2 linked regions of the Gemmobacter sp. 24YEA27 genome follow. The protein of the gene in region 2 interacts with the protein of the main gene of each other region in a pairwise test. Links are inferred from orthologs where the notes say so. Each region holds a gene or a part of one and is shown on either strand. Other genes may lie near its edges. The genes, in order: pepT and QNO18_RS02995.

Evidence for each region.
Region 1: the proteins of QNO18_RS02995 (region 2) and pepT interact in binary tests that used the Escherichia coli proteins (3 or more experiments, as listed by UniProt). The link is inferred for Gemmobacter sp. 24YEA27 from one-to-one orthologs.

The regions. Positions count from the first base shown.
Region 1 is NZ_JASJPW010000001.1:1,104,258-1,115,039, forward strand. Bases 7,782-10,714 are described here. They hold pepT (peptidase T), read right to left. Parts: upstream 9,900-10,714; coding sequence 8,664-9,899; downstream 7,782-8,663. Other genes in these bases: QNO18_RS05495 (class I SAM-dependent methyltransferase), read right to left, coding at 7,993-8,667; QNO18_RS05505 (hypothetical protein), read right to left, coding at 9,988-10,149; QNO18_RS05510 (TRIC cation channel family protein), read right to left, coding at 10,222-10,464; QNO18_RS05515 (TRIC cation channel family protein), read right to left, coding at 10,461-10,714. Also shown: QNO18_RS05460 (DUF805 domain-containing protein), read right to left, coding at 2,804-3,169; sucD (succinate--CoA ligase subunit alpha), read right to left, coding at 3,172-4,056; QNO18_RS05470 (hypothetical protein), read right to left, coding at 4,154-4,423; QNO18_RS05475 (hypothetical protein), read right to left, coding at 4,477-4,989; sucC (ADP-forming succinate--CoA ligase subunit beta), read right to left, coding at 5,149-6,342; QNO18_RS05485 (hypothetical protein), read right to left, coding at 6,572-7,063; QNO18_RS05490 (hypothetical protein), read right to left, coding at 7,063-7,764; more of QNO18_RS05515, read right to left, coding at 10,715-10,782. UniProt on the Escherichia coli protein: Cleaves the N-terminal amino acid of tripeptides.
Region 2 is NZ_JASJPW010000001.1:586,856-597,525, forward strand. What follows is about bases 3,858-6,678. They hold QNO18_RS02995 (triose-phosphate isomerase), read right to left. Parts: upstream 5,748-6,678; coding sequence 4,968-5,747; downstream 3,858-4,967. Other genes in these bases: QNO18_RS02985 (class 1 fructose-bisphosphatase), read right to left, coding at 3,858-4,380; QNO18_RS02990 (RpiB/LacA/LacB family sugar-phosphate isomerase), read right to left, coding at 4,484-4,957; QNO18_RS03000 (sugar-binding transcriptional regulator), read right to left, coding at 5,760-6,678. Also shown: QNO18_RS02965 (NAD-dependent epimerase/dehydratase family protein), read left to right, coding at 1-301; QNO18_RS02970 (MBL fold metallo-hydrolase), read left to right, coding at 291-1,106; QNO18_RS02975 (F390 synthetase-related protein), read left to right, coding at 1,103-2,395; QNO18_RS02980 (glutaminase), read left to right, coding at 2,468-3,127; QNO18_RS25580 (glutaminase), read left to right, coding at 3,124-3,393; more of QNO18_RS02985, read right to left, coding at 3,409-3,857; more of QNO18_RS03000, read right to left, coding at 6,679-6,707; QNO18_RS03005 (TIM barrel protein), read right to left, coding at 6,751-7,683; QNO18_RS03010 (glycerol-3-phosphate dehydrogenase), read right to left, coding at 7,680-9,185; QNO18_RS03015 (FGGY-family carbohydrate kinase), read right to left, coding at 9,187-10,670. UniProt on the Escherichia coli protein: Involved in the gluconeogenesis. Catalyzes stereospecifically the conversion of dihydroxyacetone phosphate (DHAP) to D-glyceraldehyde-3-phosphate (G3P).

The sequences.
Region 1 (10,782 bases), 520 kb from region 2 along the record:
GATAAAGGACCAGGCGCCCTGGTTCTTCGGCTCTTCCTGGCACCAGACAAAATCGGCATGGGCGAAACGCGCCAGTTCGATCTGCAGGGCCACGGTCGGGACCGGGTAGATCTGTTCCAGGCGCAGCAGGTAGACGTCATCGAGACCGCGCGCATCGCGTTCCGCGAGCAGGTCGTAATAGACCTTGCCCGAAGAGATCACCACGCGGCGGATCTTGTCATCGGCCTGCAGTTTCGTTTCCGAATTGCCCTTCTGCGCATCATCCCAGAGGACGCGATGGAAGGTCGAGCCATCGGTGAAATCTTCAGCCTTCGAGATCGCCATCGGGTGGCGCAGCAAGGATTTCGGCGTCATCAGGATCAGCGGCTTGCGGAAATCGCGGTGCAGCTGGCGGCGCAGGATGTGGAAATAGTTCGCGGGCGTGGTGCAGTTCGCCACGATCCAGTTTTCCTCGGCCGAGAGCTGGAGGAAGCGTTCCAGGCGCGCGGAAGAGTGTTCCGGCCCCTGGCCCTCGAACCCATGTGGCAAGAGAACCACAAGACCCGACATCCGCAGCCATTTGCTCTCGCCCGAGTTCACGAACTGGTCGAACATGATCTGCGCGCCATTGGCGAAATCGCCGAATTGCGCTTCCCAGAGCGTCAGGGCGTTTGGCTCTGACAGCGAGTAGCCATATTCAAAGCCCAGGACCGCATATTCCGAGAGCATCGAATCGATGACCTCATAGCGGGCCTGGCCGGCGCGGATATGGTTCAGCGGATAGTACCGTTCCTCGGTCGACTGGTCGACGATGCCGGAATGGCGCTGCGAGAAGGTGCCGCGGGTGCAGTCCTGGCCCGAGAGACGGACCGGGAAGCCCTCGACCTGAAGCGAGCCGAAGGCCAGCGCCTCGGCGGTGGCCCAGTCAAAGCCCTCGCCGGTCTCGAACATCTTCTTCTTGGCCTCGAACAGCCGCGTGATCGTCTTATGGGCGTCAAAGCCCTCGGGCAGGCGCGTCAGCGCGGTGCCGATTTCCTGGAAGGTTTCGGGTTTGATCCATGTCTCGCCGCGCTGGTAATTGTCGGCGCCAGGCCGGCTCATGGATTTCCAGCGCCCGTCCAGCCAGTCGGCCTTGTTGGGTTTGTAATCCTTGCCGGCCTCGAATTCCTCATTCAGATGAGCCTGGAAGGCGGCTTTCATATCCTCGATCTCACCCTCAGGGATGAGGCCGTCTTTCACCAGACGCTCGGTATAAAGCTGCAGCGTGGTCTTTTGCTTGCGGATGTTTTTATACATCGCCGGGTTGGTGAACATCGGCTCGTCGCCTTCGTTGTGACCAAAGCGGCGGTAGCAGAAGATGTCCAGAACCACGTCTTTGTGGAACTTCTGGCGGAATTCGGTCGCGATGCGCGCGGCATGGACCACGGCCTCGGGGTCATCCCCGTTCACGTGGAAGATCGGCGCCTCGACCATCAGCGCGATATCGGTGGGATAGGGCGAGGTGCGCGAGAAATGCGGCGCGGTCGTAAACCCGATCTGGTTGTTCACGATGATATGGATACAGCCGCCGGTGCGGTGGCCCCGGATGCCCGAGAGTTGCAGACATTCCGCCACCACGCCCTGGCCGCGAAAGCCGCGTCGCCATGCAGGAGGATCGGCAGCACGGCCACACGTTCGGCCACGTCATTCAGCTGGTCCTGTTTCGCGCGGACCTTGCCGAGGACGACGGGGTTCACGGCCTCCAGGTGCGAGGGGTTCGCGGTCAGCGAGAGGTGGACGGTGTTGCCGTCAAACGTCCGGTCCGAGGAGGCACCGAGGTGATATTTCACATCGCCCGAGCCGTCGACATCTTCGGGCTTGAAGCTGCCGCCCTGGAATTCGTTGAAGATGGCGCGGTAGGGTTTCGCCAGCACATTGGCGAGAATGTTCAGACGTCCCCGATGCGGCATGCCGATGACGATGTCTTTCACACCCAGCTGACCACCGCGCTTGATGATCTGCTCCATCGCGGGGATCAGCGCCTCGCCGCCATCAAGGCCGAACCGCTTGGTCCCCATATATTTCACATGGAGGAATTTCTCATAGCCCTCGGCCTCGACCAGCTTATTGAGGATGGCGCGGCGGCCCTCGCGGGTGAAGGCGATTTCTTTGCCGTAACCCTCGATCCGCTCTTTCAGCCAGGCCGATTCCTCTGGGTTCGAGATATGCATGTATTGCAGCGCGAAAGTGCCACAATAGGTGCGTTTCAGGATGTCGGTGATCTGGCGCATCGAGGCATGGGTCAGCCCGAGCACATTGTCGAGGAAGATCGGGCGGTCGAGATCGGCCTCGGAGAACCCGTAAGAGGCAGGGTCAAGCTCGGGATGGTTGCTCTCATCGCGCATGTTCAGCGGGTCGAGATCGGCGGCGAGGTGGCCGCGGATCCGGTAGGCGCGGATGATCATCAGCGCGCGGATCGAGTCGATCACGGCGCGTTGCAGCTGGGCCTCGGTCAGATTGACGCCCTGATCCTGCGCCTTGGCCGCGATTTTTGATCCCGCAGCTTTCGCGTCTTTCGCCTGAGACGCCGGCCATTCGCCGGTCAGCGCGGCGGTCAGATCGTCCACCGGCTGTGGCGGCCAGTCGGCGCGCGCCCAGGACGGGCCGGCGGCGGCCTTTCTCGCATCGGCCTCGCTGTCACCAAGCGCGCGGAAGAATTCTGCCCAGGCGGCATCGACCGAATTCGGGTCAGCCGCATAACGCGCCTGAAGCTGGTCGATGTAATCGGCATTGGCCCCGTCCATGAAAGACGAGGCATTGAAAGCGGCGGTGGGGGACTGGTCGGTCATGACTGGACCTCGGAGGAGTTGGGACCGTAACGGTTGGGACCGGGCGAGGATGGCAGCGCCATATGCCCGAAGAGAGAGGCGCCGGCGAGAAGCCCGGTTGGCGGATGGATATCGGCGGGATTGGTATCGCTGTCGGCCAGTCTGCGGGCCGAGACGGCTGCAATCGGCAAAAGCGTCAATGCCGCAAGGCCCAGGCTTTGCGGCAGAGTGATATCGGGGACAGTGCCGTGCAGAAGCGCGAATGCAGTTACGGGCATTGCGAGGCCGGGCAACAGGAACACCCGCCATTCGGAGCGGGAAGCCCGCCCCGAAAACCGGAAAGACCGCAGGAAGCTGGTCTTTATGGCCTGCGCCAGTCGCATGATCAGCCCTTGATTGCTTTCAGCACAGCCTCGCCCAGCGTCGCGGGGCTGTCTGCCACCACGATGCCTGCGCTCAGCATGGCCTCGATTTTCGATTCCGCGTCACCTTTGCCGCCTGCGACGATCGCACCGGCATGACCCATGCGGCGCCCGGGAGGGGCGGTGCGGCCGGCGATGAAGCCAGCGGTCGGCTTCCAGCGGCCCTTTTTCTTCTCATCCGCCAGGAATTGCGCAGCTTCCTCTTCGGCGGAACCACCGATTTCGCCGATCATGATGATCGAATGGGTCTCAGGATCCGCGAGGAACATTTCCAAAACGTCAAGATGCTCGGTGCCCTTGATCGGGTCGCCGCCGATGCCGACAGCCGAAGACTGGCCGAGGCCGACATCGGTGGTCTGCTTCACCGCTTCATAGGTAAGCGTGCCCGAACGCGAAACAACACCCACTGAGCCGACCGAGAAGATATTGCCGGGCATGATGCCGATTTTGCATTGCGAGGGCGTCATGACGCCAGGGCAGTTCGGCCCGATCAGGCGCGATTTCGAGTTAATCAGCGCGCGCTTGACCTTCATCATGTCGAGAACCGGGATGCCCTCGGTGATCGCCACGATCAGCGGGATCTCGGCATCGATCGCTTCGAGGATCGAATCCGCTGCGAAGGGCGGCGGCACATAGATCACGGTCGCATCGGCGCCGGTCTTTTCGACCGCATCATGGACCGAGTCGAAAACCGGCAGACCGAGGTGGCTTGAACCACCTTTGCCCGGGGTCACACCGCCGACCATTTTCGTGCCATAGGCAATCGCCTGCTCGGTGTGGAAGGTGCCCTGCGAGCCGGTGATGCCCTGGCAGATGACCTTGGTGGTATTGTTGATCAGAACGGCCATCCGGGCCTCCTTGAAGGTAACTTTTTGCAGATGTCGGCCTGGACGGACCAGGATGACGCATGTTCTTCGCTTTTGCCCGGCCTGCCTCAGGCCGGGATTACTTTGCGGTGCCGACCGCGATCATGGCGGCATTACCCGCCTGATACATGTCGTATTTCGCATCATAGCTGTTGCGTGTGGCCGTGCGGCTGTCGCGGGTCGGGCAGGTGATGATGATCTCGCGCCCGTCGACACGGCCCGCCTTTGCCATCTCTGCCTGCTCCTGGCAGACAGTAATGGGGTCGTTCTCCGGCGTCGCGTAACCGCCGCTGCACGCCGCAAGGGCGGACAGAAGAACGAGAGCAGGCACGGTCAGTCTGATGCGCATCTGATTGCTTCCTTACTGTAAACTCATTCTGCGGGTCCTGACCCGGAGGGCCACTAATCGGTCTGGGCCCACATGAAACTCACGCCACTGGTGTCTGCGGACGTACAGGTGGGGTCATTGCCCGAAGAGGTGACTTCTGCCCGCAGGCCGTCATTCTGCAGGTCGAACGAGAGACAGCCGTCTTCGCCGGTCTCTTCCACCGACGTCTGTCCCCCCGCCGCGATGACCGCCGACAAAAGCGCCGCCGCCCGGTCAGAGCCGATGGTTTCCGATTGCACGAGGCAATAGCCGCCATCGCTCCAGGTCAGGGCGTAGATTTCCTCGGGGCCGGCGATTTCAGAGAAACCGGCCTCGTCATCGGTTTCGACATCCCAGCCTGCGGCCCGGAACGCTTCGGTCGCCTGATTGCCGGCGCCGCCAAGCGACAGACAGGTGGCATAGGCGGCCTGCAAAAGATCCTCGCCCTGCGCGGTCGCGAGCGCCGCAGCGGGTGCTGCGTTCCCGGCCAGTGCAGGCCGGGCCACCGGGGCGAAAAGCAGTGTGAAAGCCAGAAGACAGCGGATCATGGCGCGGCTCATTCCTCCAGGTCGATTATGGCTCTTGGTCCTGCCGTTCCCGGCCCGCCTTGTCGAAACCGGCGATCAGCATGGCCCCGGCGAAAGCCGGGGTTCTGGCGCAGGCTTCGGCGCAAAGGGCAAGGTTTCGGGCCATCGCGCGCATCGGGATCAGCCCTTGACCGCCTTGACGATCTTTTCTGCGGCATCCGACAGATCATCGGCAGCGATCACATTGAGACCGCTGTCATTGATGATCTTCTTGCCAAGATCGACATTGGTGCCTTCAAGACGAACCACCAGCGGCACCTTCAGCCCGACCTCTTTCACCGCCGCAATCACGCCCTCGGCGATGATGTCGCAGCGCATGATGCCGCCGAAGATGTTCACAAGGATGCCTTTGACGTTCGGGTCAGAGGTGATGATCTTGAAAGCCTCGGTCACTTTCTCTTTGGTGGCGCCGCCGCCGACATCAAGGAAGTTCGCCGGTTCCGCGCCGTAAAGCTTGATGATGTCCATCGTCGCCATGGCAAGGCCTGCGCCATTCACCATGCAGCCGATTTCCCCATCGAGCGCGATATAGTTCAGATCGAATTTCGACGCTTCGAGTTCCTTCGGATCTTCCTCGGATTCGTCGCGCAACGCGGCGATATCGGCATGGCGGTAGATCGCATTGCCGTCAAAGCCCATCTTGGCATCAAGCAACTTGAGATTGCCGTCGGTCATCACAACCAGCGGGTTGATCTCGAGCATGTCCATGTCTTTGTCGATGAAGAGCTTATAGAGGTTCTTCACGATGCCGACGGCCTGCTTGACCTGCGCGCCCTTCAGGCCAAGCGCGAAAGCGACGCGGCGGCCGTGAAAATCCTGCAGTCCGGTGGCCGGATCGACGGTGATGGTGTGGATTTTCTCGGGCGTCGAATGCGCGACCTCTTCGATATCCATGCCGCCTTCGGTCGAGGCCACGATCGAAATGCGCGAGGTCTGGCGGTCGATCAGCAGCGCAAGATACAGCTCGCGCTCGATGTCGGAACCGTCTTCGATATAGATGCGGTTGACCTGTTTGCCGGCCGGGCCGGTCTGAATCGTGACCAGCGTGCGTCCGAGCATCTGACGCGCGAATTCAGCGGCTTCTTCCACCGATTTCGCGAGGCGCACACCGCCCTTGTCACCGGCTTCCGGCTCCACGAATTTGCCCTTGCCGCGACCGCCGGCATGGATCTGCGACTTTACGACCCAGAGCGGCCCGTCCAGCTCGCCTGCGGCGGTCTTGGCGTCTTCCGCTTTCAGGACGACACGCCCATCGGAAACCGGGATGCCATAGGACCGGAGAAGCGCCTTGGCCTGATATTCGTGGATGTTCATGGGGCCGTATTCCCGTATTCGGTGATGATCTGGCGCAGTTCTGGCACGGATCATCCGGCCTGGCCAATCCTATCCGCCCGCATCCGGGATATAAGGCGAAAATCCGCGCTTTGTGATCACGAATTTTCTGGCTGTGATCACAGAATTTCAGCCGTGATCACATTTGTTGCAACTGTCGGGAATCAAGGGCGTGACAGAGTCGCAGGCCGCGTGATTCGTGTTAGCGGCATCAGTTGAACAGCACCGCGAAAAGTACGGCATCGCCCTGCATCAGCCGCTCAAAGTCCGACCAGGCCTGGCCCGACATCACCACGCCTTTCTCAGCATAGGGCAGCAGCGCTTCGCCCTGGATCATCCCGATCAGATCCACCTTCGGCGGCGCCTCGAACAGCTTTTTCAGGCTGATCCCGGCCTCGGCCCCATAGCGCCAATGCGGCATCAGGATCTCACCTTTCAGGAGCTTTTCGGCATCGGCCAGCACCGCCTGCCATTGTGCGGCGGTGCCCGGCGGCAGCTGCAGCCCAAGCGCCGAGAGCTGCTTCTCATTCGGGATCCATTCGCGGTCATTATCGGTCTCAGCCTCGACGAGAGTCCAGAAGCGGCGGTTCTCTTCAATCATCGCGAGGAAATGGCCATGGGCTTTGGCGGCAAGGGCGGCATCGGGCTCCTGGGCCAGGGCCTGAAGGATGATCGTGACCCGGTCGACCTGATTGCCGAACATCATATCCCAGGCATTGGGGGGCGGGGTGTCCCCCAAAGTGCATGCATGTCGCGGGTCGATTGCAGGATGCGATCGGTCGCCGGACCGGGGTCATAGGCCTGGAAGACCGTGGCCGTCCCGGAAATCAGATGCGTATAGGCCGTAAGCCAGGCGGAGTCGGATCCATCGAAACGGATGACGATCTGGCCGGCTTCGGGGGCCATGCCCCAGAGGCCGAGCGCTTCCACCGCGACATCCGCAATGGCTTCGCCCGGATCGCGCTGGCCATTCGCGTTGATGTCGAACCACAGATCGGCGAGGTCGATCTCGAGCCCGAAATCGCGGTTCCCGACCTGGTCAAGGGCTGCGCGGGCCTCGTCCATTCCCGTGGTGATACCAGCGATCAGTGTGGTGATGTCCTGGCCCCGGATCTCACGCGCCTCCGGGTTGGGCGGGATCGGGAGGCGCAGGATCGGAAGCTCGGACCAGTCCGCCTCCAGCCCCACCTGCCACCGAAGTTGCAGCGCCTGCTCGACGGCGCCGAGGAAGCGCAGCCCGGCCAGCGCAAAGGCCTCTTCCCCGGTCGGCGCGTTCAGCGCCGCAAGCCGGGATTGCGTGGCCTGGATCCCCTTGTCGCGGATCTCATGCGACAGATCGAGTGGCCCGGCAAAGGCGAGGCCAGGCATCAGCGAAAGCAGAGTGGCACAAAGAAAGCGGTGCATGGGGACCTCCGGTATTGCGGTGAAAAGGATGCGGAGGGGGGAGAGGGCGGTCAAGAGGCGCTGCAGGCCACCCGGGGTGCGGAATTCCCAACGTTCGAAAGAGAGGGGGCCTGCCCCCTCGCGGCTATGCCGCTCACCCCGGGGATATTTAAGGACAGATGAAAAGGCGAAGAGAGAGTGCCGATTTCATCTGTCCTTAAATATCCCCGCCGGAGGCTTCCTCAGATGTCAGGAGCCGCGGGGGTCGAGCACTGCGAGGGCCTGGCCGCGGGGCAACAGGTCTTCCCGCCAGCGGATCGAGAAACCAGCTGCCTCAGCATCTGCTGCGATATCGGCGCTGCTGCGATGCCAGGGCGGGCGGTTTGGATGGGTTACCACGCCGTCGCGCTGGCGGAACGGGCCGGTGTGATCTGCGGGGGCGAGGAAGACGGTCAGCATGAGCTTGCGCAGCGCGGGGAAGCGATGGCGCAGGTTTTTCAGCGCAGGCAGCAGGGGGGCGGCGGGCAGATGGGTAAAGACGCCCCAGCACAGCGCGAAGGTGATGGTTTCCGGCAGGCCCGGGAAGCGGAAGGAATTGTCCTCAATCAGCTGTTCTTCGGGCAGGCGCGATCGGGCTTCGGGCGTCAGCTCCTCCGCATAGCCGCGCAACATCAGCGCACGGGAGGCATCGGTGCCCCAGTAATGGCCGGGGTCGAGCCAGGGCACCAGCATATGGCCAAGCCTGAGGCAGCCGCAGCCGATATCGAGGAAATGATCCTGCCGCGTGAGCCCCTCATCAAGGATCACCTGCATCTGATGCAGCGCGGTTTCTTCCCAGCGGCCGCCGACGATGTCGCGGTGTTTGCCACGCGCCAGCGCATCCTCGTAGAAGCCAGGCTTCAGATAGGGCGAGGCGAGGGTCATGTGCCTGTGGCGGCGCGGGTGGCGATGCCCTGCATCAGGGCGACAGCCTGCGCCATGTCCTGGAGGCTGACCCATTCGCGCGGCCCGTGGATTTCCTGCATGCCGGTGAAAAGATTGGGGCAGGGCAGGCCAAGCTCGGTCAGCCTTGAGCCATCGGTGCCGCCCCGGATCGGGACCGAGACCGGATCAAGACCAATATCGCGGGCGGCGGCGCGGGCGAGATCGACAGGCGTCATGTCGGTCTCGAGCCAGTAGCGCATATTGCGGTATTGCGGGCTGATCCTGCAGGTGATTTCCGCGCGGGGCTCGGTCAGCGCGAGGGCCTCGCAGGCGCGGGTCAGCATCTCGCCTTTGGCCTTCAGCCCGTCCAGTTCGAAATCGCGCAGGATGAAATGGATCACCATTTCCGAGGAGCCACCGGTCATCCCGACCGCATGGATGAAGCCCTCGCGGCCTTCGGTCACCTCGGGCTGCATCGTGGCTTGCGGCAGGAAAGCGATCAGTTTCGCGGCAAGGTGGATCGCATTGACCATCTTGCCTTTGGCCCAGCCGGGATGGATCGAGACGCCCTTGATCGTGACTTCGGCGCCATCGGCCGAGAAGCTTTCATATTCGATCTCGCCGGGATTGGCGCCATCGAAGGTGAAGGCGAAATCGGCGCCGATGTCTTTCGGCAGGCGCGGATCGACGCCGCGGCCGATCTCTTCATCCGGGGTGAAGGCGAGGCGGATCTCGGGATGGGCGGGTTTATCTGCAATCAGGCGGCGGGCCGCGGCCATGATGATGGCGATGCCGGCCTTGTCATCGGCGCCAAGCAGCGTGGTGCCCGAGGCGGTGACGATGTCATGACCCTGGCGGAGGCCAAGGCCGGATGAGGTCTCGGGCGAGAGGATCAGCGCCGGATTGTCGGGAAAGGTGATCTCGCCGCCATTATAGTCCCGGATGACGCGCGGTTTTACCCCGGTCGCATTGAATTGGGGGGCGGTGTCCATATGGGCGAGGAAGGCAATCACCGGGCCGGGGGCTGTGGCTGGTATGGTCGCCAGCACGGCGCCGTAATCGGTGACGCGGATGTCGGTTGCGCCGATTTCGGCGAGCTCGGATTTCAGCAGCCGCGCCATATTCAGCTGGATCGCGGTCGAGGGCTGCGAGGGGCTTGCCGGGTCGCTCTGGCTGTCGATGGCGCAGTAGCGGGTCAGGCGGTGTTCGAGCTCGGTGATAAGGCTGGACATGGGCATGCCTGGGATCTGGCCGGGTGGGGGCGCTGCCCCCGTCTGCCTCTGGCAGCCTCCCCCGGGATATTTAGGGACAGATGAAATTTCAGGTTTTTTTGCGGGCGGCGGCGGCGGATTTCATCCGCTCAAGCAGGGCAGCCTTCTTTTCGGCGGCGGCCTTGTCTTTCGGGGCGCCGCGACGGGGCAGGTCGAGGGCGTGCTGGGTGTCTTTGGCGTTTTTGGGATTGCCGGATTTGGAATAGTCCATGGCGGGCTCCTTGTCGTTTTATGTGGCATGACGCAAAGGGGGCGGCGGGGCAAGAGGCGAGGTCTCAGCAGGTCAGGGCGCGCGCGGGATCCTGAGGCCGAGCCAAACCGAAAGGACACGGATGGCGAAGGTGGCGGTCAGGGCCAGGGCGGTGGTGATCAAAGGCGGCCAGCCGAGATGATCGCCGAGAATCACGAGGCCCGCGCCGATAATGGCGGCGACCGCGTAGATATCTTCGCGCAGCACGCGGGGGATCTCGGTCACCAGCAGGTCGCGTATTACGCCGCCTCCGACTGCGGTCAGCACGCCGATCATGCAGGCGCTTGCGGGGGGAGGCCGAAAATCAGGGCTTTCTGTGTGCCCGCTACTGTGAAGGTGCCAAGGCCAAGCGCGTCCAGCAGCATCACCGGTTTCGAGGCGCGTTCGATCAGGCGGTGGAAGAAGAAGGCGGTCAGCCCCGCGATAAGCGTTACCACGAGATAGGACGGGTCGCGCAGCACTGCTGCCGGCTGGTCGCCGATGGCCATATCGCGGATCGCGCCGCCCGCCGTGGCGGCGGCCGTGGCCAGCACGATCACCCCGAAAAGATCAAGCTGGCGGCGTACGGCCAGCATGCCTCCGGACAGGCCGAAG
Region 2 (10,670 bases):
GGTGTTCAACATCACCTCGGGCGAGAGTTGGCGGTTCGCGCAGCTTGCCGATGCGGCGGCGGATCTCTTTGGCCTCACGCCGCGCCGCAGGCACCTGCCCTATGGGGTCGCCATGACAATCGCCACCGGGTTCGAGGCCCTGCATCACCTGTTTCGCCCCGATATCGAGCCGGTGCTGACCCGCCAGGCCGTGGTCTCGCTGGGCCGCAGCCTGACGCTCGACATCTCTGCCGCACGGGCCGATCTGGGATATCGCCCGCAAGTGACCCTTTCAGAAGGGATCCGCGACTATGCTGCCTGAACTCATCCCGTTTCGCGTCGGATATTGCTGCGCCCCCGCCAGGCTGTCGCGCCGCGATGCGGGCTGGCGGCCCATCCGCTTTCCCGCCGGTGTCGTGCTGATCCGCCATCCGGGCCTCGGCGATATCCTGTTCGATACCGGCTACGGACCTGCCTTTTTCGAGGCAACCCGCCCCTTCCCGGAACGGCTCTACCGTTGGCTCACGCCAGCGCAACTGGACGCAGACCAGCGCCTGCCCGCTCAGCTCGGCCGCCATAGCGCACAGATCCGGCAGGTGGTGCTCTCACATCTCCATGCCGATCATATCGCAGGGCTGTTCGGGATGGATCCGATCCCGCCCGTCATCACCTCGCGCAAAGCCTGGGATCATCTGCACCAGGGCAGCCGCCTCGCCACGCTGAAAGCGGGGTGTCCCGAAGGGCTCAGGCGGCGGCTTCAGACTCTGACACCGCAGTTTTTCGAAGATTTCCCGCAGGCCGCGCCCCCGGATGGCAGCAGCGGCCTGGGATTGTTTCACGACATTTCCGGCACTGGCAGCCTGCTTGCAGTGGCCTTGCCCGGGCATGGTCATGGCCAGTTCGGCCTATACCTGCCCCAGACCACCAGCGGCCCGGCCTTTCTGATCGCCGATGCGGCCTGGAGCCGCCAGGCGCTGCGCGATGGCTGCCCGCCGCCCGATTACACCCTGCGCCGCCTTGGCGATGCAGCGGCCTATCTCGCCACCTTCTCGGCCCTGGCCGATCTCGCCCGGAACCGGCCCGACATCACCTTCTGGCCGTCCCATTGCCCGGAGGCCTTTGCGTGACCCCCTCGCCCCTCACCGCCTTTCTGGCCGCACGTTACGGACGCGGCTTTCGCTCGCGCGCGGAAATCATCGCCTGGCAGGCCGCCGGGCTGCGCCGCCTGCGCGAGCAGATCATGCCGCGCTCGCCCTTTCACGCCCCCTTTGCCGCAAGGCGCATTGCGGACTGGCCAATGATGAACAAGGCCCGGCTGATGGAGCATTTTGCCCGCATCAACACCTGTGGCATTCATCGCGATCAGGCCCTGGATATAGCGCTGAAATCCGAAGAGAGCCGCGATTTTTCACCGATGATCGGCGAGGTGGCGGTGGGGCTTTCCACCGGCACCTCGGGGCAGCGCGGGCTGTTTCTCAGCGACAAAGGCGAGCGCGCGCTCTGGGCGGCGGTGATGTGCGGCCGGTTCTGGCCCGCGCCGCTTTTGTCGCGCCAGCGGATCGCGTTTTTCCTGCGCGCGAATAACGCGCTCTATGAAAGCCTTTCGAACCCGCTGATGCAGTTTCGTTTCTACGATCTTCTGTCTGAGTTCGAAGCGCATCTGCCTTTGCTGAACCAGCAGAACCCGACCGTGCTGATCGCCCCGGCGCAGATCCTCGGCCTGATCGCAAAGGCGCAGGCGGCGGGGCAGATCCGCATTCGCCCAAAGCGGATCATCTCGGTCGCCGAGGTGCTCTCTCCCGAAGATTGCGCGGTAATAGAGACTGTTTTCGACCAGCGTCCGGATCAGGCCTATCAATGCACCGAAGGCGTTCTGGGCTATACCTGTCGCCATGGATCGCTGCATCTGAACGAGCGCTATATCCATTTCGACCGCGATGTGATCGACGAAACGACCGGCGCCTTTTGCCCGGTGATCACCGATTTCACCCGGCAGAGCCTGCCGATCCTTCGCTACCGGCTGGATGATGTACTGATCCCCGATCCGGAGCCCTGCCCCTGCGGCTGCGCGAGCCAGCGGCTGAAACGGATTGAAGGGCGCGCTGATGATATCCTCTGGTGGGCCGGCGCGGATGGCAGGCCGCGCATGGTGCCCTCGGACGCGATCCGCCAGGCGGTGGCAACCCTGCCGGTGCCGGTGCGCGACTACCGGGTGATTGAAGAGGCGGGGCGGCTGACGGTCTGGCTCGACACCACGGTCGGGGAAATCGCCATCCCGGCGATGGAGCATTCGCTTACCCGCCTCGCCGCCGGCCTTGGCTGCATCCCGCCGGTGATGGAGTTCCGCACCGGATTGCCCGCCGATCTGGCCGCAGATCCGGGCGCCAAACGGCGGCGCGTGCTGGTGCGGCGCTGACAGGGGCAGTCTGAATGCGGTCAGTCTGAAAGGGACTTGCCAGCGCAGGGGCGTGACGGGCAGGCTGCCATGATGGACAAGCTGCAAGATATCCTGAACGAGATCACTGCCACGCTCGCGAGCCGCGAAGAGCGCGGCCATCCCGCCGATTACATCCCGCCGCTGGCCCATGTCAGCCCGAAGCATTTCGGCATCGCAGTCGCGCTGAATGAGGGCGGGCTTTTCACGGCAGGCGAGGCGGATCTGCCTTTCTCCATCCAGTCGATCTCCAAGGTTTTCACCCTGACACTGGCGCTTGGGATGTATGGCGACGCGCTCTGGCGCCGTGTCGGGCGCGAACCTTCGGGAAGCGCCTTCAATTCCATCGTGCTGCTGGAACAGGAAAAGGGCATCCCGCGCAACCCGTTCATCAATCCGGGCGCGCTGGTGGTGGCGGATGCGCTGCTGGCGCATGCCCGGGCGCCGCGTGAGACGATTGGCGAGATCCTGCGGTTTTTGCGTTTCATCTCGGATGATGACACGATCAGCGCCGATCCGGCGGTGGCGCGCGCCGAAAAGGCGACCGGTTTTCGCAATGCGGCGCTCGCGAATTACCTGCATTCCTGGGGCAATCTGACCAACCCGCCGGACCATGTGCTGGGCGTCTATTTCCACCATTGCGCGGTCACCATGAGCTGCGCGCAACTGGCCCGCGCCGGGGGTATCTGGCCAATGGCGGTAAGAATCCGGTGACCGGGCGCTCGGTGATCTCGGGCGTCAGGGCGCGGCGGATCAATGCGCTGATGCTGACCTGCGGCCATTATGACGGCTCGGGCGATTTCGCCTACCGCGTTGGATTGCCCGGGAAAAGCGGGGTCGGAGGCGGGATCCTCGCGGTTGTGCCAGGGGTGGCCTCGATTGCCGTCTGGTCGCCGGGGCTGAACGCGAATGGCAATTCGCTCCTGGGCGCCGAGGCGCTTGAGATGTTGTCGCAGCGGATGGGCTGGTCCGTGTTCTGACGCCCCGGCTTCTGATCAGCGCGTCAGGTAATCGCGGATGATATCGACCTCTTCCGTCGCGCCAAAGACCAGCGGAATATGTTCGTGATGGGCCTCGGGCAGACGGGTCAGGATCGTGTTGATGCCATCCGTCGCCCTGCCGCCCGCCTGTTCGATCAGGAAGGCAATCGGAAACGCCTCGTAAAGCGTGCGCAAGCGCCCGTTCTCATAACCTTTGCGGCTGTCGGCGGGATACAGAAACGCGCCGCCCTCGATCAGGATGCGGTGGAGTTCCCCCGCCGCTGCCGCGAGCCAGCGCATATTGAAATCGCGCCCGCGCGGGCCGTCACGGCCAAGCTCCATATCGCAGACCCAGTCCTGCAACCCTTGCGCCCAATGCCGCTGGTTCGAGGCGTTATAGGCAATTGTCGAGGCCTTCGGCTTCAGTTGCACATTGGCATGGGTCTGGCGGAAGTCGCGCCCCTGCGGGTCGTAGCCAAAGATCTGAACGCCCTCGCCCAGCGTAAAGCCGTAATCCAGTGAATGGCCGATCGAGGCATAGCCCGCCGCCACGATCTCAGCCCCTGAGCGCAGGAAATCGGTGCCTTTGGCCGGGAAGACCGCGAAGAACATGCCCAGAGGTGCCCCGATCCCGATGGAGTTTGATCCGTCAATCGGATCCATCGCCACATCCCAGAGCCCGTCCGGGTTCAGGGTGACGATATCCTCGGCCTCTTCCGACAGAACAAGCCGGACGCCCGCATCGCGCAAGTAAGGCAGCACATAGTGATGCGCCGCGTCATCCATCGCTTTCTGTTTGTCGCCGCTTTCATTGATGCCGATCACCGCGGCCGGGTCAGAGTAAAGCCGCCCCGCCGCAAGCCGCGCCGCAATCCCGGGAAGCGCCTCTGCAAAGGCCCGGATCACGGAAACCGGGCCGGATTTGCCGGTCAGGTGATCTTCAAGACGCATCCCGTCAGGCGCGTGATCAGCGGGGAGGGTCAGCATCGGCAACTCCGCAAATAGGTGGGGCGCGAGAGGAGGAGGAGGAGTTCGCGCCCCGACAAGCCCCGTCGGGGATAGACCCCGGGGGCTTGTTGTTCAATGGGGCTCAGCCGCCCGAAAGCTTCGCGTTATATTTCGCGCCGACCGCGTCGATGGCATCGACATTGCTGGCGGATTTGCCGGCGGCGTCGAAGTTTTCGGTTTCCGAGAGCCAGGCATCGGCAATGGCTTTCGCCAGTTCCGGCCCGATGACGCGCGCGCCCATGGTGATGATCTGGGCATTGTTCGACAGGGCCGCGCGGGTGGCGGAATAGGTGTCATGGGTCAGTGCTGCACGGATGCCCGGCACCTTGTTCGCCGCGATGCAGACACCGATGCCGGTGCCGCAGACGAGGATCGCGCGGTCATATTGGCCCGCCATCACCTCGGAGCCGACGCGGTCCGAGAGGTTGGCGTAAAACGCATCCGGGCCCGCATCGGTGCGCGAGATTTCCGAGACCTCGAATTTGCCTTTCAGGTGATCGGCCAGGATTTTGGCGAGACCTTCACCGGCGCTGTCGCCTGCGATTGCAAGTTTCATCTGTCTTCCCTCACAGTTTGGCGCTGACTTGCGCCATGATACCCAGATAGCCCTCGACCTCCCAGGCCGAGCGACCGACGAAAAGACCGTCAATATGCGGGCACTGGATCAGTTCCTCGCAATTGCCGGGGTTGACCGAACCGCCATAGAGGCAGGCCACGCGGCGGCCCAGAACCTCGGTGGCGACCGCGATGATTTCGGCCTGGCGCGCATCGGCATAATCGGCTTTCGCCGGGATGCCGTTGACACCGATGGCCCAGACCGGCTCATAGGCCAACAGGATCTCGGCCTGTTTCTGTTCAGGGGAAAGGCGCTCCAGCGCAGAACGGGTCTGTTTCGCGAGCACCTCGGACGCGCGGCCCGAATTGCGGTCTTCCAGCGTCTCGCCGATGCAAATGAGCGGCACGAGGCCGTGGCGGATCGCGGATTCGGTCTTCAGCCCGACGCCTTCATCGGTCTCGCCAAACATCTCGCGGCGCTCGGAATGGCCGAGCTCGACCATATCGAGACCCGCATCTTTCAGCATCATCGGAGAAATCTCGCCGGTGAAGGCGCCCTCGGATTCCCAATGCATATTCTGCGCGCCGACCCTGACCGAAGTGTCCTTCAGCATCGCTTTGATTTCACGCACATAAAGATAAGGCGGGATGATGAAACGCTGGATGCGCGGGTCGCGATCTTTGTCTGATGCGATCAGGCCCTCGGCAAAGCGCTTTGCTGCGGCCCAGTCCTTATGCATCTTCCAGTTGGTGCCGATCCAGGTTTTCCCGGTCCAGGTCTCTTGTGCCATTCTCTTTCCTCTTCAGTCCAGCAGCGCGCGCGCTGTCGGCTCATCTGTGATCAGCCCGCTCAGCCGGCCGCTGGCCAGCACGGCCCGGATGGCGTGGTGTTTGTCGGCACCGCCCGCGATGGCGACGATGCGGTCGCCCCCGGGCCGGAACCCGACCGAAAGCGTGCGGGCGGTCAGGCTGGTTTCCACCTCGCGCCCGAGCGCGTCAAAGAAATGCCCCAGCATCTCGCCCGCGCCGCCGGTGGCGGTGATCTCTTCAATCTCGCGCGGCTCAATCATGCCCGAGGCCACCAGCCCCGCCCCGGCATCCGCCGTGCCAATCCCCACCAGTTTCAGCCCGGCCCCGGCCGAAAGGTCGAAAATCTCGCGCACGCCGGGCTGCGACAGCAGTACCTCGCGATCCGTGACCGAGCGGGCAAAGAACGGCACCGGCAGCACAAAGGCCATTGCGCCGGTTTTTTCCGCCAGGCTGTGCATCACATCATGCGGATTGGCTGCGTAATTTCGCGTAAGCCCGCCCAGAAGCGAGACAAAGCTGACGCCGGACGCATTGATCCTGGGCAATTGGCGCACGGTCGCCTGCATGGTCCGGCCATGGCCCAGACCGATCACCGGCGTTTCGCCCCGTTCGATCTCGCGCCGCAAAAACCCGGCGCCCGCCATGCCGAGGGCGCGCAGAGGCATCCCCTCTTCGCCCAGATCCGGCGCCACTTCGCAGTAATCCAGCCCGTAACGGCGCGACAGCCGGTCTTCAAATTCCACACATTCGACGATGTCGCCGTCAATCGTGACCTTGACCGCGCCCTCAAGCACCGCCCGGGCGATCAGCCGATGGGTCTTGACGGATGCAAGCCCCAGCCGTTTCGCCACCGCGGCCTGGGTCAGCCCGCCTGCGTAATGCAGCCAGGCCGCGCGGATCGCGAGGCTTTCTTCGGGGTCAATGTCGCGGCGCGGTGCCATTGTCGTCCTGGGGTTAAGGCTGTTGCCCTGGGTTAACGCGGCGTCAGATATGCAGGTCCTGCACACCGGTGTCGATATGCGGCGCCCAGAAGGCGACGCTTTCCGCGATCTGCGCAATCACCTGGCGGTCATTCGGTTCCCGCTCCTTGAAGCTCAGCTCAAGGCAGATCTCGTTATCCACCGCCCCGCCTTCGCGGAAGGCGGCGAGCAGCGGCTCGGGCTGGATGCGGCCTTTGGCGTTGAAATCGGCGGTGAAAGGCTTGTGGCCGGATTTGTCCATCATCGACTGCTTGATATGGATGATCGGCGAAAGCTTCGGGACCGCCCGCGCCCAGGCATAGGGGTCGGTGTCATCGGGGTTCGGGCTGGTGACATCGCCATGGTCGATATCGGCCATCATCCACATCGGCACCGCCATATTCGCCGCCGTCAGCCGGTCTTGCAGCGCGATGGCCTCGCGGATCGTCTCGCCGAATTCGCGGCCCACCGACATCGGCTCCCAATAGACATATTTCAGGCCCGCGCCTTTGGCATGTTCCGCCACTTCGGCCCAGTGGTCGATGGCGATTTGCGTCAGCTCTTCGCGCCGGGCCTGGTCGTCGAAATCCTTATAGGTGAAGATCGCGAACTGGGTGCCGACCGAAACGCCGCCCAGATCGGCGGTGATATCGGCAAAGGTCTTGAACCAGTCGGTATAGTAGCGGCGCACATCCCGGTCCGGGTGGCCAAAATGGTTCAGCCGCCCGTAGGGCCCGGTCATGCCGGAGGTTACCCGCACCCCGGTGCGGGCCTGAGCCGCCTGCATCTCGCGCGTCAGACGGCGGATCACCGGGGCGGGCCAGGACGGGTTGATGAATTCATGCGTCAGCTGCAGGTCGCGGATCCTCAGATCGCGCGCCACGGTCTCGATCAGGTCCGAGGGTTCCGCGAAACGGTTCACCAGCGGGTTGGTGTTCAGGGAAAGTGTCAGTTTCATGCGCGCGCCCCCGCTTTCCAGCCGTCAAACCAGGTGGTGAATTCCGCAAGCTGATCTTCGGTCAGGTGCAGCTTGTGCTTGGTGCGGCGCCAGAGAATGTCTTCCGCCTCCATCGCCCATTCTTTCGCCACCAGGTATTTCACCTCGGCCTCATAAAGATCGCCGCCGAAATGCCGGCCAAGACCGTCGACCGAGGTCGCGCCCGCGATCAGATCCTTCATCCGGCTGCCATAGCGGCGGGCATAGTAAAGGATGAGCGCGCGCGGCATCCAGGGGAAGGCCTCCCGCTGGGTCTCAATAAAGCTCTCATAATCCGCGTTCGGCATCTCGCCACCGGGGAGTTTCGCTGTCGCGGTCCAGTCCGGCCCCATCTGCGGGAAGATATGTTTCAGCTTATGCATCCCGCGCTCGGCCAGCTCGCGGAAGGTGGTGATCTTGCCGCCAAACACGTTCAGCATCGGCGCGCCGCCGGTCTCGTCGAGATCAAACACATAGTCGCGGGTCACCGCCGAGGGGTTCCCCTTGCCATCGTCAAACAAAGGCCGCACGCCGGAATAGGCATGGACCACATCCTCACGCCGCAGCTTTTCCTTGAAATAGCGGTTCACGCATTTCAGCAGATATTCGATCTCACTCTCGTTGATCTCGACGTCTTCGGCGCGGCCTTCCCAGGGGATATCGGTGGTGCCGATCAGCGCCATATTCCCCTCATAGGGGTTGATGAAGATCACGCGCTTGTCGTGGTTCTGCACCAGATAAGCATTCTGCCCGGCCCACCATTTCGGCACGATGATATGGCTGCCCTTGACCAGCCGCACGCCGCGCGTCGATTTGGTATGGGCGACATTCTGGATCACGTCCGAGACCCAGGGACCCGCACAGTTCACGATACATTTGGCGCGGTAGGTCTGCTCCTCACCCTTGTGATTGCGAACGGTCACCGTCCAGCCCCCATTCTCGCGCACAGCAGAAGTCACCGGCGAGCGGGTCAGGATCGTCGCGCCCTTTTCCGCTGCGCCAAGCGCGTTCAGCGCCACGAGCCGCGCGTCATCGACCCAGCAATCCGAATATTCAAAGCCCTTTTTGTACTGATCGAGGATCGCCGCCCCTTCCGGGTCACGATGCAGGTTCAGCGTCCGCGTGCCGGGGAGTTTCTTGCGGCCCCCCAGATGATCATAAAGGAACAGCCCAAGGCGCACGAGCCAGGCGGGCCGGTCCGTCGGCGAATGCGGCAGCACGAAGCGCATCGGCCAGATGATATGGGGTGCGGCGTTCAGGAGAACCTCGCGCTCGATCAGCGCCTCGCGCACCAGGCGGAATTCGTAATATTCCAGATAGCGCAGCCCGCCATGCACCAGCTTGCCCGAGCGCGAGGATGTCCCCTGCGCCAGGTCGTCTTTCTCCGCCATCACCACGGAAAGCCCGCGCCCGGCTGCATCGCGCGCCATACCGGCACCGTTGATGCCGCCTCCGATCACAAAGAGGTCGATCATATCGGTCATGTCATTCTCCTGACGGGCGGCGGGCGCGGGACAGCTGATCCCAGACCGGGACCAGCGCCTGCCGCGCCGATTGATAGGCGGGAAAGATGCGGTGATAGGCGTCAACAAGGCCCGCATCCGGGGCTTCGGGCGCGCCCAGAAGCGGGATCACCCATTCATTGACGCAATCATCCATGGATTTATAGGCGCCGATGGCAACGGCGGCCATCATAGCGGCCCCTGCAGCCCCGGCCTCATCGCGGGCTGATACCCGGACAGGCGCATCAACCGAAGCCGAAAAGATCTTACGTAAAGCGCCCGACCGCGCCGCGCCCCCGGTCAGCCGCAACTCTCCGGGCAGTTTGCCCATCGCCGCGTAGCAATCGCGCATGGCGTGCCCGAGGCCCTCGGTCACCGCGCGCAAGAGATCGGGGAAGCCGTGATATTGCGAAAACCCGGTAAAGCCCGCACGGGCCTGAGCATTGACGAAAGGCCCGCGCTCACCCGCCTCGGAAATATAGGGGTGATAGACGATCTGACCGGGCTGGCTTTCCGACAGCCATGCGTCGATCCGCGAGACCAGCTCTTTATGGCTGACCTCATGACCAAAGGCCTTGAGCGCATCGCCGGCCAGGCCAAGCGCCCAGTCGACATTCAGCGTGGCCGCCATATTGGTCTGCACCTGGGTCACCACGCCGGGGACCGGCAGGCAGATCACATAGCCGGTGCCTTCCTCTTTCAGATGCACATCCTGCCATCTGACCGCCCGCATATGCACCCCGGTCGAGCCCACGGTCGAACAGGCGACATCCTCGCCGCCGCCGCCATAGACCCCGGCGCCAAGCGCGGTCATCACCATATCGACATAGCCGAGGCTGACCGGCGTTCCGGCCCTGAGCCCGGTCGCAGCCGCAGCCGCAGCACTCAGCGGATGCGTGACTTCGGTGCCCTCGACGATCGGCGGCAGCAGATGGCGCTGAGCCTCAAGCCCGAGGGCCGCGATCACCGTGTCATCATATTGCCGGTTGCGGTAATTCCCGAAGGTGAAACTCGCCTCTGACGGGTCGGTTGCCCGCACCCCGGTCAGGTTCAGGTAAAGCCAGTCCTTGCAATGCAGCGCGACCTCAGCCGCCTCCAGCAATTCAGGCCGGAAGCTTTGCATATGGGCGATCTGGCTGCCCATCTGACAGGTGTTGAGCCCGGTGCCGGTGGCCTCGAACCGCGCGCGGTTTTCAGCACAATGGGCGAGCCGCTCGACCGTCGGCGCCGCGCGGGCATCAAGCCAGAGCCAGGCATCGCCGACCGGGCGGTTCCCCGCCCCGGCAAGCCAGGTGCCGTCGCCTTGCCCCGTCACCGCCAGCGCGGCGGTGCGCCCCGCCAGCCCTTCGACCAGCTCGCCCAACTCACGCAAGGCGCGGGCGCAATCATCCCAGGTCTGGCCCAGGGGCTGCGTCGCCGATCCGTCAGCGGCAGTCGCGTAGCGATTCGGCACCGCAGCCGAGGCCA